Regions from separate parts of the Oceanobacillus sp. B139/18 genome, predicted to be linked through region 1. Evidence: riboswitches for the same ligand, from Rfam matches in the RefSeq annotation. Region 1 holds a riboswitch; each other region holds the start of a gene.
What was found. Region 1 has a riboswitch for thiamine pyrophosphate ahead of tenA (thiaminase II). Riboswitches for the same ligand answer to the same signal wherever they lie in the genome.
Positions count from the first base shown of each region.

Region 1 (3,286 bases):
TAAGAAAATAGAGGAAGAGCTTATAGCACATTGTATTCTATAAAAAGAGAAAGATCGCACGTTTATTTATCGTATATCAACACGCATGTTACAATGAAGAATATGTTCTTAAAAAATTATAGCTCTCTATTTTTCCAAAATAGTATAGGATGACGTATTTATACGCTTGGCAAAACAATACATATCAAAGAGGTGTAGCGGAATGAAAAAGATGAAGGCAGCAGTTCTAAATAAGCCATTGGATATTGAGGTTAAGGAAATAAATATACCAGAACCAAAGGAAAATGAAGTATTAATCAAAGTGCAGTGTATCGGTGTATGCGGCTCTGATGTGCACTACTACGAACACGGAAAAATCGGGCGTTATGTCGTAGAAGAACCACTCATTTTAGGGCATGAATTAGCAGGAGATATTGTTAAAGCTGGCAGTCAGGTTGAGAATCTTGCGGCAGGCGACCGTGTAGCTGTCGAGCCGGGTGTGGTATGCGGAACTTGTGAATATTGTAAATCAGGCCGATACAATCTCTGCCCGGAGGTACAATTTATGGCAACTCCGCCAGTTGACGGAGCTTGGTCTGAATATGTCACGATTCGCAGTGATTTCGCGTTTAAAATACCGGATCAAATGAGCTATGAAGAAGGGGCTTTAATTGAACCGCTTTCTGTTGGCATTCATGCGATGCAGCGCGGAAAAGTTCATCCCAATGATAAAATGCTGATAACCGGTTTAGGACCTATTGGGCTGTTAGCGATCAAGGCAGCGAAAATATTCGGAGTGAACGAAATCTATTGCTCGGATGTGGTACCATATCGCAGAGAATTAGCGAAGAAATTTGGCGCGACAAAGGTATTTGATCCAACACAAGATAATATTCATGAGGAGATAGAAAAGGCAACAGCTGGCAGTGGTTTGGATATCGCCGTTGAAACTTCAGGTAATGGCCGGGCGGTTCAGGATGCACTGACGATTACGAAACGCGGAGGAAGGATTGTATTAGTTGGATTACCTGCATCCTCAGAAATACCTGTAGATATTACCCATATCGTCGATTCAGAATACGACATTCACGGTGTTTTTCGCTATGCAAACAGTTATCCGACAGCAATACAGGCAATTGGCAGTCAGGACCTTGGTCTCGAGGATGTAATTACCCATAAGTATCGTTTAGATAATATCAAAGAGGCTGTAGAAACCGCCGTAAATCAGAAGGATACTAGCATTAAGATAATGATTTATCCATGATAACGAGTGAAACACACTAGTTTTTTAAGCTTCTTGGAAACCTATTTTTTTAATAGATTTGATTATTTCTTTGCTGATTTTCTTATAAACAAAAAAGACTTGACTTAACAATTTGTTCTGCTACCATAATAGACAATCGAATACATTTCAATTTTCTGCTAGGGGCGCCGTAACGGCTGAGATAAATGTATATTTAGCACCCTTAGAACCTGATCTGGTTAAGGCCAGCGGAGGGAAGTAGAATAAGCAGACAACCATGCGCTATTTTTTCGTGTGTATGTTTTTGTATGCAGATGCTTCCTTCTACGAGTCTTTAGAAAAAAGATTAAAGGAGGATTTTTTTTATGAAATTTACGGATGAATTACGTGCTGCAACGAAGGAAAGCTGGGAGCAAAGTTTACATCACCCATTTGTGCAAGGAATCGTGAAAGGAGATTTGCCGCTAGAAACATTTAAGTATTATATTTTACAAGATATTTACTATTTAAAACATTACGGTAAGATCCACGCGATTGCAGCATCCCAGGCCGAAGATTTTAAGCTGACTGCTCTTTTAGCTGATAAAGCGCGCTTTACAGCAGAGGCTGAACTGACCGTGCATAACGAGCACGCTGAGATTTTAAATATTACACAAGCAGATTTAGATAACTTCAAACCAGCGCCAACTGCGTATGCCTATACTTCGCATTTGTATCGAGCAAGCCTGTCTGGAAATCTAGCACATACTGTGGCTGCCATACTGCCATGCTATTGGTTATATGCGGACATCGGAAAAGTGAATGAAAATGCCACTCCAGAGCCGGAAATTTATCGTAACTGGATTAAAATGTATGCGAGTGACTGGTTTCAAGATTCAACTACCGAAATGATTAATTTACTAAACACTTTAGTTGAAGATATGAATGATAAGGAAAAAGAGAAGGTAAAAGAACAATTTATTATCGCAAAAGAATACGAACTCCATTTCTGGGAAATGTCCTACAATCTTGAAGGCTGGCTTTCAGAAAGTAAAAAAGTGAACAGTCGTTAAGAAGAAACAGAACGGCTTCCAATTTCTTAATGGGTTCGGTTTATTCGTTCCATGTTAAAGAACTCTCATTTATCTGAGGGTTCTTTTTTTGGACTGGAAGGGAAAAGTATTTATTATACCAACTGCGCAATTTTGTTAAAAACACGATGCAGCTAATTTACTTGTGATATAATTTTCGTAATGGTAAGAAGCAAACAAGCCGAAGCCGGAAATTTAGTTTAATAAGCATTTATTCCAAAGAAATGAATACTTGTAGATAGTGAATTTAATCTTGTGTCTGACACGGAGGAGGGATAATCGTGAAAAACACTCAAGTAACAAGAAAAGCTTCCGAGCAAATCGTATCCGCTATAAATGGATACCTGAAAGGACGAATCAGCCCCTTAGTGGTGGCTTTGGACGGGGGGAGCGGTGCAGGAAAATCTACGCTGGCTGCTGAGGTTGCTTCACACGTAGGAGCAACTGTTATTCAGTGTGATGCGTTTTTCGACGCGACGATTACAGACGAGGAATGGAATACTACTACATCGGAATGGAAATGTCGCAGATGTATTGACTGGCAACGTCTGCATAAAGAAGCATTGTTACCGCTTATAGCGGGGGAGAGCGTTCAATATCATCCTTTTTCTTTTTCAGCTGAAAGCGGTCTGGCCTCATCCTCCATAACGAAAGAGCCCTCAAAGGTCATTATTCTTGATGGAATTTATAGCTCGCTGCCCGAATTTTCTGATGTTGTTGATTTGAAGATTCTAGTGGATGTATTACCTGAGGTTCGCCGTTATCGGCATAATGTAAGAGAGGGGCATGCGGATGAGGCTTGGCATAAGCAATGGGATCCTGCAGAGGACTACTATTTCTCCGTTTTGTGCCCGCCGGCATCATTTGATTTAATCGTCGTGAACGGGTAAGGCACCGCTTAAATGCAATGATTCCATTCCCTAAAATAAATAATATTGTAATTATGTATTGACAATTCAAGTGATAATGATTATCATTATCAATAAGGAATAAG
Region 1 is NZ_JBVFXI010000001.1:990,127-993,412, reverse strand. Features, by position in the region: gene ACZSMY_RS04840 (NAD(P)-dependent alcohol dehydrogenase) at 203-1,243, shown strand; TPP riboswitch at 1,394-1,496, shown strand; gene tenA (thiaminase II) at 1,588-2,274, shown strand; gene ACZSMY_RS04830 (uridine kinase) at 2,574-3,182, shown strand.

Region 2 (3,286 bases), on a different contig from region 1:
ATCATCTTGATGGCGCTCACTGCATTAGTTTTGCTTGGCGGAGTGAGAGGCATTGGAAGAGTAACTGCTATCTTTGTCCCATTTCTGGCTTTGTTTTATATAGCTGGCGGACTGATTATTGTTATTTTAAATATTACGGAAGTTCCTGCGGCGTTTGCAGTTATTTTTGAGGCTGCATTTAATCCGGAAGCTGTCGGCGGGGGAGCTATCGGTTTAGCGATTCGATACGGGATTGCCCGCGGGGTGTTCTCCAATGAAGCGGGTCTTGGTTCAGCGCCAATTGCGGCAGCGGCAGCGAAGACGGATTATCCAGGGCGGCAGGCGTTAGTATCGATGACAGGAACATTTCTGGATACGATCGTGGTTTGTACGATTACCGGACTTGTTGTGGTGATGAGCGGGCTGCATTTGCAATTTGGAGCAGATGCAGCACCTGTCATTACAGGAGAAGCTTTTGACTTTTTCTTGCCTGGATTAGGTAATTATATTGTTGTATTCGGCCTTATTTTCTTTGCTTATTCCACTATTCTGGGCTGGTCCTATTATGGGGAGAAATGCTTCGGTTATATTTTTGGAGATCGAAATACAATCTATTATAAAATCATTTTCTGTCTGGTTATCCTGTTTGGTGCGGTTCAATCTGTGCAGTTAGTATGGGATCTTGCGGATATATTCAATGGATTAATGGCAGTGCCCAACTTGATTGCGCTCTGTTTATTATCCGGCGTGATTGTATCTGAAACAAATAAATTTAGAGAAGTACGGAGAAAGGAAAAAGAGGAGGAGAGGAAGCAGAAGCTGGCTGGTTAATGATTGCTGTAATAAATGATAAAGTTACAGTAATTTTCTATCGGACATATAAAGGAAATAATTGAGGGGAAATCAATTCGTATAAAAAGTGACTTCTTTGCATCCATGGAAGTCACTTTTTAGGTTTCTCAATAATTGAATTTAATTGCAGCTATAGGATTTATTCGTTCTAAAAGGTTGTCTTCAGGATTTCCAAATAATATCACTTCTCCAGTAACAAGAGTCCCGTTTACAAGAGGACAGCTATGTAAGCCAAGCTGAGCTGTTCTTTTTAATCTGTTTTATTTATTATAAAATACCTTTAGAAATAATAGATGCTCCTATCCTCATATAACAGGAGTATCTCAGTAAAAGTTATTCTTTTTATTTTATTATACCGTTGTATATCCTATATTATTTCACCAAATTTCACCTGAAAACATATTAAAATAGGCGGATATATCTTTTTTTATATACAAACAAATCTCATGATTTTAAAAGATAAATTAGAATAATTTGCATATTATAATTTTATATGTTTAAATAGATTCTACTTTAAGTTATTTTTCCTACAGTTCTCTATAGATGTGGCTGATGAAAATAACATTGTGAATTTTAACGTATTTTTCAATCATACAAGTTCATTTATAGAATCAAAAATTTCATATTTCTATAATCACTAGGGGAGCGATTTTTATCGCTGAGAAAGGAAACTTGACTCTTATAACCTGATTTAGTTAAGACTAACGTAGGGAAGTGATGACTTACTTAAGTAGATAATAATCTAGTTATGTATTCATTTCCCATTCATCTGTATTCGTTGAATGGGTTTTTTAATGCTTATGTCATAAATTCAATAAAAGAGATACCAATTTAATAAGAATGTAGGGGGACCAGTGTTGCTGGTTGAGATACTATCCGTAAGATATAGACCCTTAGAACCTGATCTGGTTGAGACCAGCGTAGGGAACATGCAAAGTAATTTCTATCATAAGGAAATGTATGTACCCTGGGCTTCATGTCTGGGGTATTTTTTATTTGGAAGGAGGGATGCATTTTCGATTAGCTGATGATTGCTTTTAAGACATAATAATACACTCTTTGTTAGAAAGAAGGTAGAGAACGAAGGATGAGAGAACAAAATAAAAAAATAGCTCTTCAGTTTCAAAACGTAAATTTCTATTACAAAAATGATGCAGGGAAAATTCCTATATTAAAAAATATGAATCTTTCTATTGCGGATGGTGAATTTGTAAGCATTATCGGTGCAAGTGGGTCCGGCAAGTCGACAATTTTCCGTCTAATTGTCGGATTGGAGGAACTGAAAAGCGGAACTATCTATTTAAACGAGGATCCAGTAACCAATCGTTCTGGAAAAGTTGGTTATATGCCTCAACAGGATTTATTGATGCCATGGCGGACTGTTCAACAAAATGCAGCTCTTCCATTGGAACTGCAAAAGGAAAATCATCTCGATAGAAGAACTGTTCAAAACTTGCTGGAGGCCTTTGGGTTAAAAGGATACGAGAATAAATACCCTCATGAATTATCTGGGGGGATGCGGCAACGGGTTTCCTTTTTAAGAGCCACGTTATCCGGATCTAATGTGTTGTTGTTGGACGAACCTTTTTCAGCCTTAGATGCAATGACCAGGTTATATATGCAGGAATGGTTATTAGAACAGTGGGAACAACAGCAATCTACTATTTTGTTTATAACACATGATATTTCAGAAGCATTATTTTTGTCTGACCGCATTTTCGTCATTACGGATACCCCATTTACAACATTAAAAGAAATTAAAGTACCTTTAGAACGTCCAAGACGACAATACGATTTAGATAAAGAGGAAGTGACGGAGCTAAAAAATGATTTACTAGATCAGTTTCGGATGAGGGTGTAATGCATGAAAAATTATCTTTATTCTATTATTTTAATCACAATCTTTTTGCTTATATGGGAAGCGGGAGCGGGGTTTGTCGCTACATCATTTATTTTGCCAGCGCCAACCGAAATCGTGAAGAAGCTATGGGAATTAAAAACAGAGCTCTTGTTGCATCATCTTCCTATGACGCTTGCTGTTATTATCATTGGTCTTGGGATTTCATTGGTACTGGGAGTTGCTTTAGCAATAAGCATGAATCTATCTAAAACATTACAACAAGCGATTTATCCTATTTTAATTGCATCACAAACTATTCCTATTATTGCATTGGCGCCCATTTTTGTACTTTGGTTCGGTTATTCCATCTGGAGTAAAGTTATCGTTACAATTATCATTACCTTTTTTCCAATTACTGTCAGTACTTTCGATGGTTTTCGATCAACAAGTAAAGAGCTGAAAGAATTATTTCAAACATTAGGTGCATCTAAAAGAGCTCTTTTTTTCAAATTAGAAGTCCCATCCGCACTGCCTTCTTTTTTTTCAGGGCTAAAAGTAGCGGTGCCAATGAGCGTGATTGGAGCGGCAATTGGAGAGTGGCTGGGTGCACAAGCT
Region 2 is NZ_JBVFXI010000004.1:366,301-369,586, forward strand. Features, by position in the region: gene ACZSMY_RS14415 (alanine/glycine:cation symporter family protein) at 1-810, shown strand, start outside; TPP riboswitch at 1,461-1,561, shown strand; TPP riboswitch at 1,666-1,775, shown strand; gene ACZSMY_RS14420 (ABC transporter ATP-binding protein) at 1,919-2,692, shown strand; gene ACZSMY_RS14425 (ABC transporter permease) at 2,696-3,286, shown strand, end outside.
Region 2: another riboswitch for thiamine pyrophosphate. It lies ahead of ACZSMY_RS14420 (ABC transporter ATP-binding protein); the one in region 1 lies ahead of tenA (thiaminase II).

Region 3 (3,286 bases), on a different contig from region 1:
TTTCACCCATTCCCCATACTGTTCATGCTCCAGCGCACCCGGCTTTTTTGCCAGCTCCAGACCAATTTCATAATAACTCCAGGCACACGGCAGAATCGCTGCAATCAATGCTGCTAAAGAACCTTTCTGTGCCTCTGCAATCATATTACTGCTGTAGGCCAGCGTTACAGGCCCTGGAACCGTAGATTCTAGTTCCTCCCTGGAAATACCGAGACGCTCGGCATACTGACGATGAAGCTCCATTTCGAAATTCAGGGTTTCATCCAGCGATTTAGCAAAGCCGGACATGGTATCTAAATCTTTTGCAAGCACCGTTCCCATCGCAATTACTTTTGAGTACTCTATCAAATACTTGTAATCCTGACACATGTAGAATTTAAATGACTCCATATCGAGTGTTCCATTACCAATCCCCTGTACAAATGGATGCTGGTGGCTTTTCTCCCAAATCGAATCTGCTGTCTTGCGAATACGTTCTGTAAATTTCATGTATATGCGCTCCCTTTTCCATCATTTTTATAAATGCCTTATTTCTGTTTTTCTGTTTGACACCATTTCAAAATAAATTGCAGCAGGGACACTGTATAATCTACTAACTCGTCGATGTTTACCTGCTCATCCACGGCATGGGCGTGCTTCAATTCACCAGGTCCATAGCAGACCGTCGGAATCCCGTATGCTGCAAGCCAGCCGCCATCAGTTACTGTTTCAGACATTCGGACTTTCGCTTCCTCGCCAAAAGCTTTGCTATGACTCTCCTGTAACATCGCAAAAGCAGCATGTTCTTTATCTACGGAGAAAGACGGGAAAATTTCACCGCGGTCCACAATCATCGATTCGCCTCCCCATTCAAAGGCGGGTGGATTATCCCGCATCCAGACATCCGCTTCAGCCGTCTTGCGTAAATGGGACTCAATTTCTGCAGCAACCTGCTCAGAAGTCTCATCGGGATAATAATGAACGGTAATCCATAGGCGGCATTCATCAGCAATAAAAGCAGCATGTCTGCCTCCTTCAATCACTGCCGGGTTGATGGTATTGGTTCCTGGGGGAAAGCCTGGATAGGATTTGGTCACTGCCCAATGTCGCTCCAGCTCCTGCAACGCAATAAGGAGCTTATTCATCTTTTCAATGGCGCTGGCTCCTTTCATCCCGCCGCCTGCATGAATGAGCTGGCGACGTGTACCATCATGGTGCGTGATTGGACTTTTCACTGTGATCCAGCCGGTAATAACGCCTCCTTGCCCATGTATTTCACAATGACTTGTATCTGCAACGATGGCATAATCCGCTGTATACCCGCGTTCTCCACATTGCTTCGTCCCTGCTTCCCCAACCTCTTCCCCAATGACGGACTGCAGAATAACATCCCCGCCAAGGCGAATCTGGTGGTCATGCAATATGCGCATCGCAAATAAACACGCTGCCAGACCGCCTTTCATATCTGCTGCACCCCGCCCAAATAATGTACGTCCTTCCACTGCTGGCTGAAATGGCGCATGCTTCCAGTTTTCACCTTCCTCTATAGAAGCGACATCCACATGCCCATTAAGAATCAAGCTGTTGTATGTATCGGAAGCAGTTCCACGTAAACAGCCGACGACATTCGGGTCACCGGGATAAACCTCCCATTGTTCTGTTTCAAAATTCATTTCCTTCAAGTAGTTCGCAATGTAAGCTTGGATAGCCTCTGTATTTCTTGCAGGCGGGGCTGGTGTTTCAAAACGAATCAAATCACTGACAAGCGCTATTAATTCGTCTTCTCGATTTCGAATCTCCTGAATTACCCTATCCATTCAAAAACCTCCTTTTCAGCACGCAAAAAAAACCGCCTCCTGATTTAGAGAGCGGCAGAAAAGTTTGGTTCATTTGCCTAAAGGCATATCCGCCCACTTCCCTCCGCTAGTACGAACTAGATCAGGTTGGTAAGGGTCAAGACAATATGCCTCTCTCAGCTTAATAAGCACCCCTAGTGGATCCATTGCGTATGTATTTATCCCTTTTAGGTTACCATACGAATTTGTAAGCGTAAAGCAGAATTTAAGAAAGGATGATTCTATACCCGCTTGTCTACATACATATTGCTGTTTTTTTGCGCAATATCAATACAGATGAAATCCAGAATACGTTGTAACCTTCTTACAAAGGAGGTTACAGCTAGTGTACATAACTATCATAAAAAAAAATAAACGTGTCCGAAACTATCTGCTTGCTACTGCCAGTTCCAATTTGGGGAATGTGATGACTGGCATGGCTCTTTTATTTCTTGCTTATGATTTAACTGCTTCTAATGCGTATACCACAGGGATTGCTATCGCTCAAGTTGCTCCTTATCTGCTGTTCGGATTGATTGGAGGAGTTATTGCTGACTGGATTTCTAAAATGAAATGGTTAATTCGTATCGATTTATTTCGTTCTCCACTTCTCATCGGGTTAGTTTTGTTAGACTTCTCCAATCAGCTTGCTTACTGGCATCTAATTATTGTAAGCATCTTGATTCATTTATGCGGATGCTTATATAATCCGGCGCATCGGGCAATCATCCCGCTTATCACGAGTGAAAGGGAGAGGCCCGCAGTAAATAGTTTAACGGACACTGTTACAAGGGGAATGACTGTTTTAGGACCTGTTTTCAGCATTATCTTCATGAATACCATTGGTGTAATCCACTTTTTCACGCTGGATGCACTCAGCTATCTATTGAGCGCGCTTTTTCTATCATTCATTCCCTTAAAGGAAGAGCAGACAGATAAAAAGCATTTTAATATATTCACAGCCATCCGGGAATTTGCTATATGGCCCCGTTCTCATAAAACCATCCGTTCCTTATTTGAGATGACAGCTTTTATTGTTTTCTTTAACACCTGGGTTTGGCAGGTTGGGCTGTTATTACTGTTACAAGAAACGATGGCGAATGCAGAAGTATGGTACAGCGTTGTAACAGGATGGTTTGGAATTATTGTTATTATTGTGAATCTGATTATTCCCTATATCTTTAAACAATTTACGCTAAAAACCTACCTTCTCAGCTCCCTTATCTGGGGGACAGGCATTTTATTCTTAGGAGGTTTACCAGCTGTCCCCCTGCTTTTTTTGGGAATTATCTGGGTAGCAGTCGGATTGCCGCTGTCTGGATTATCCAGGGTCTATTTACTGCAAAAGTATATTCCGCCAGACATGCTGGGAAGAGGTTTCAGTTTCAATGCCGTCCTGCTTTATTTTTCTAATTTTATTTCTTTAGGTTTCTTCGGACTTGTATCTTATTGGGTCTCCATACACCTGATTT
Region 3 is NZ_JBVFXI010000005.1:213,295-216,580, forward strand. Features, by position in the region: gene tenA (thiaminase II) at 1-489, opposite strand, end outside; gene ACZSMY_RS15935 (acetylornithine deacetylase) at 528-1,796, opposite strand; TPP riboswitch at 1,878-1,981, opposite strand; gene ACZSMY_RS15940 (MFS transporter) at 2,161-3,286, shown strand, end outside.
Region 3: another riboswitch for thiamine pyrophosphate. It lies ahead of ACZSMY_RS15935 (acetylornithine deacetylase); the one in region 1 lies ahead of tenA (thiaminase II).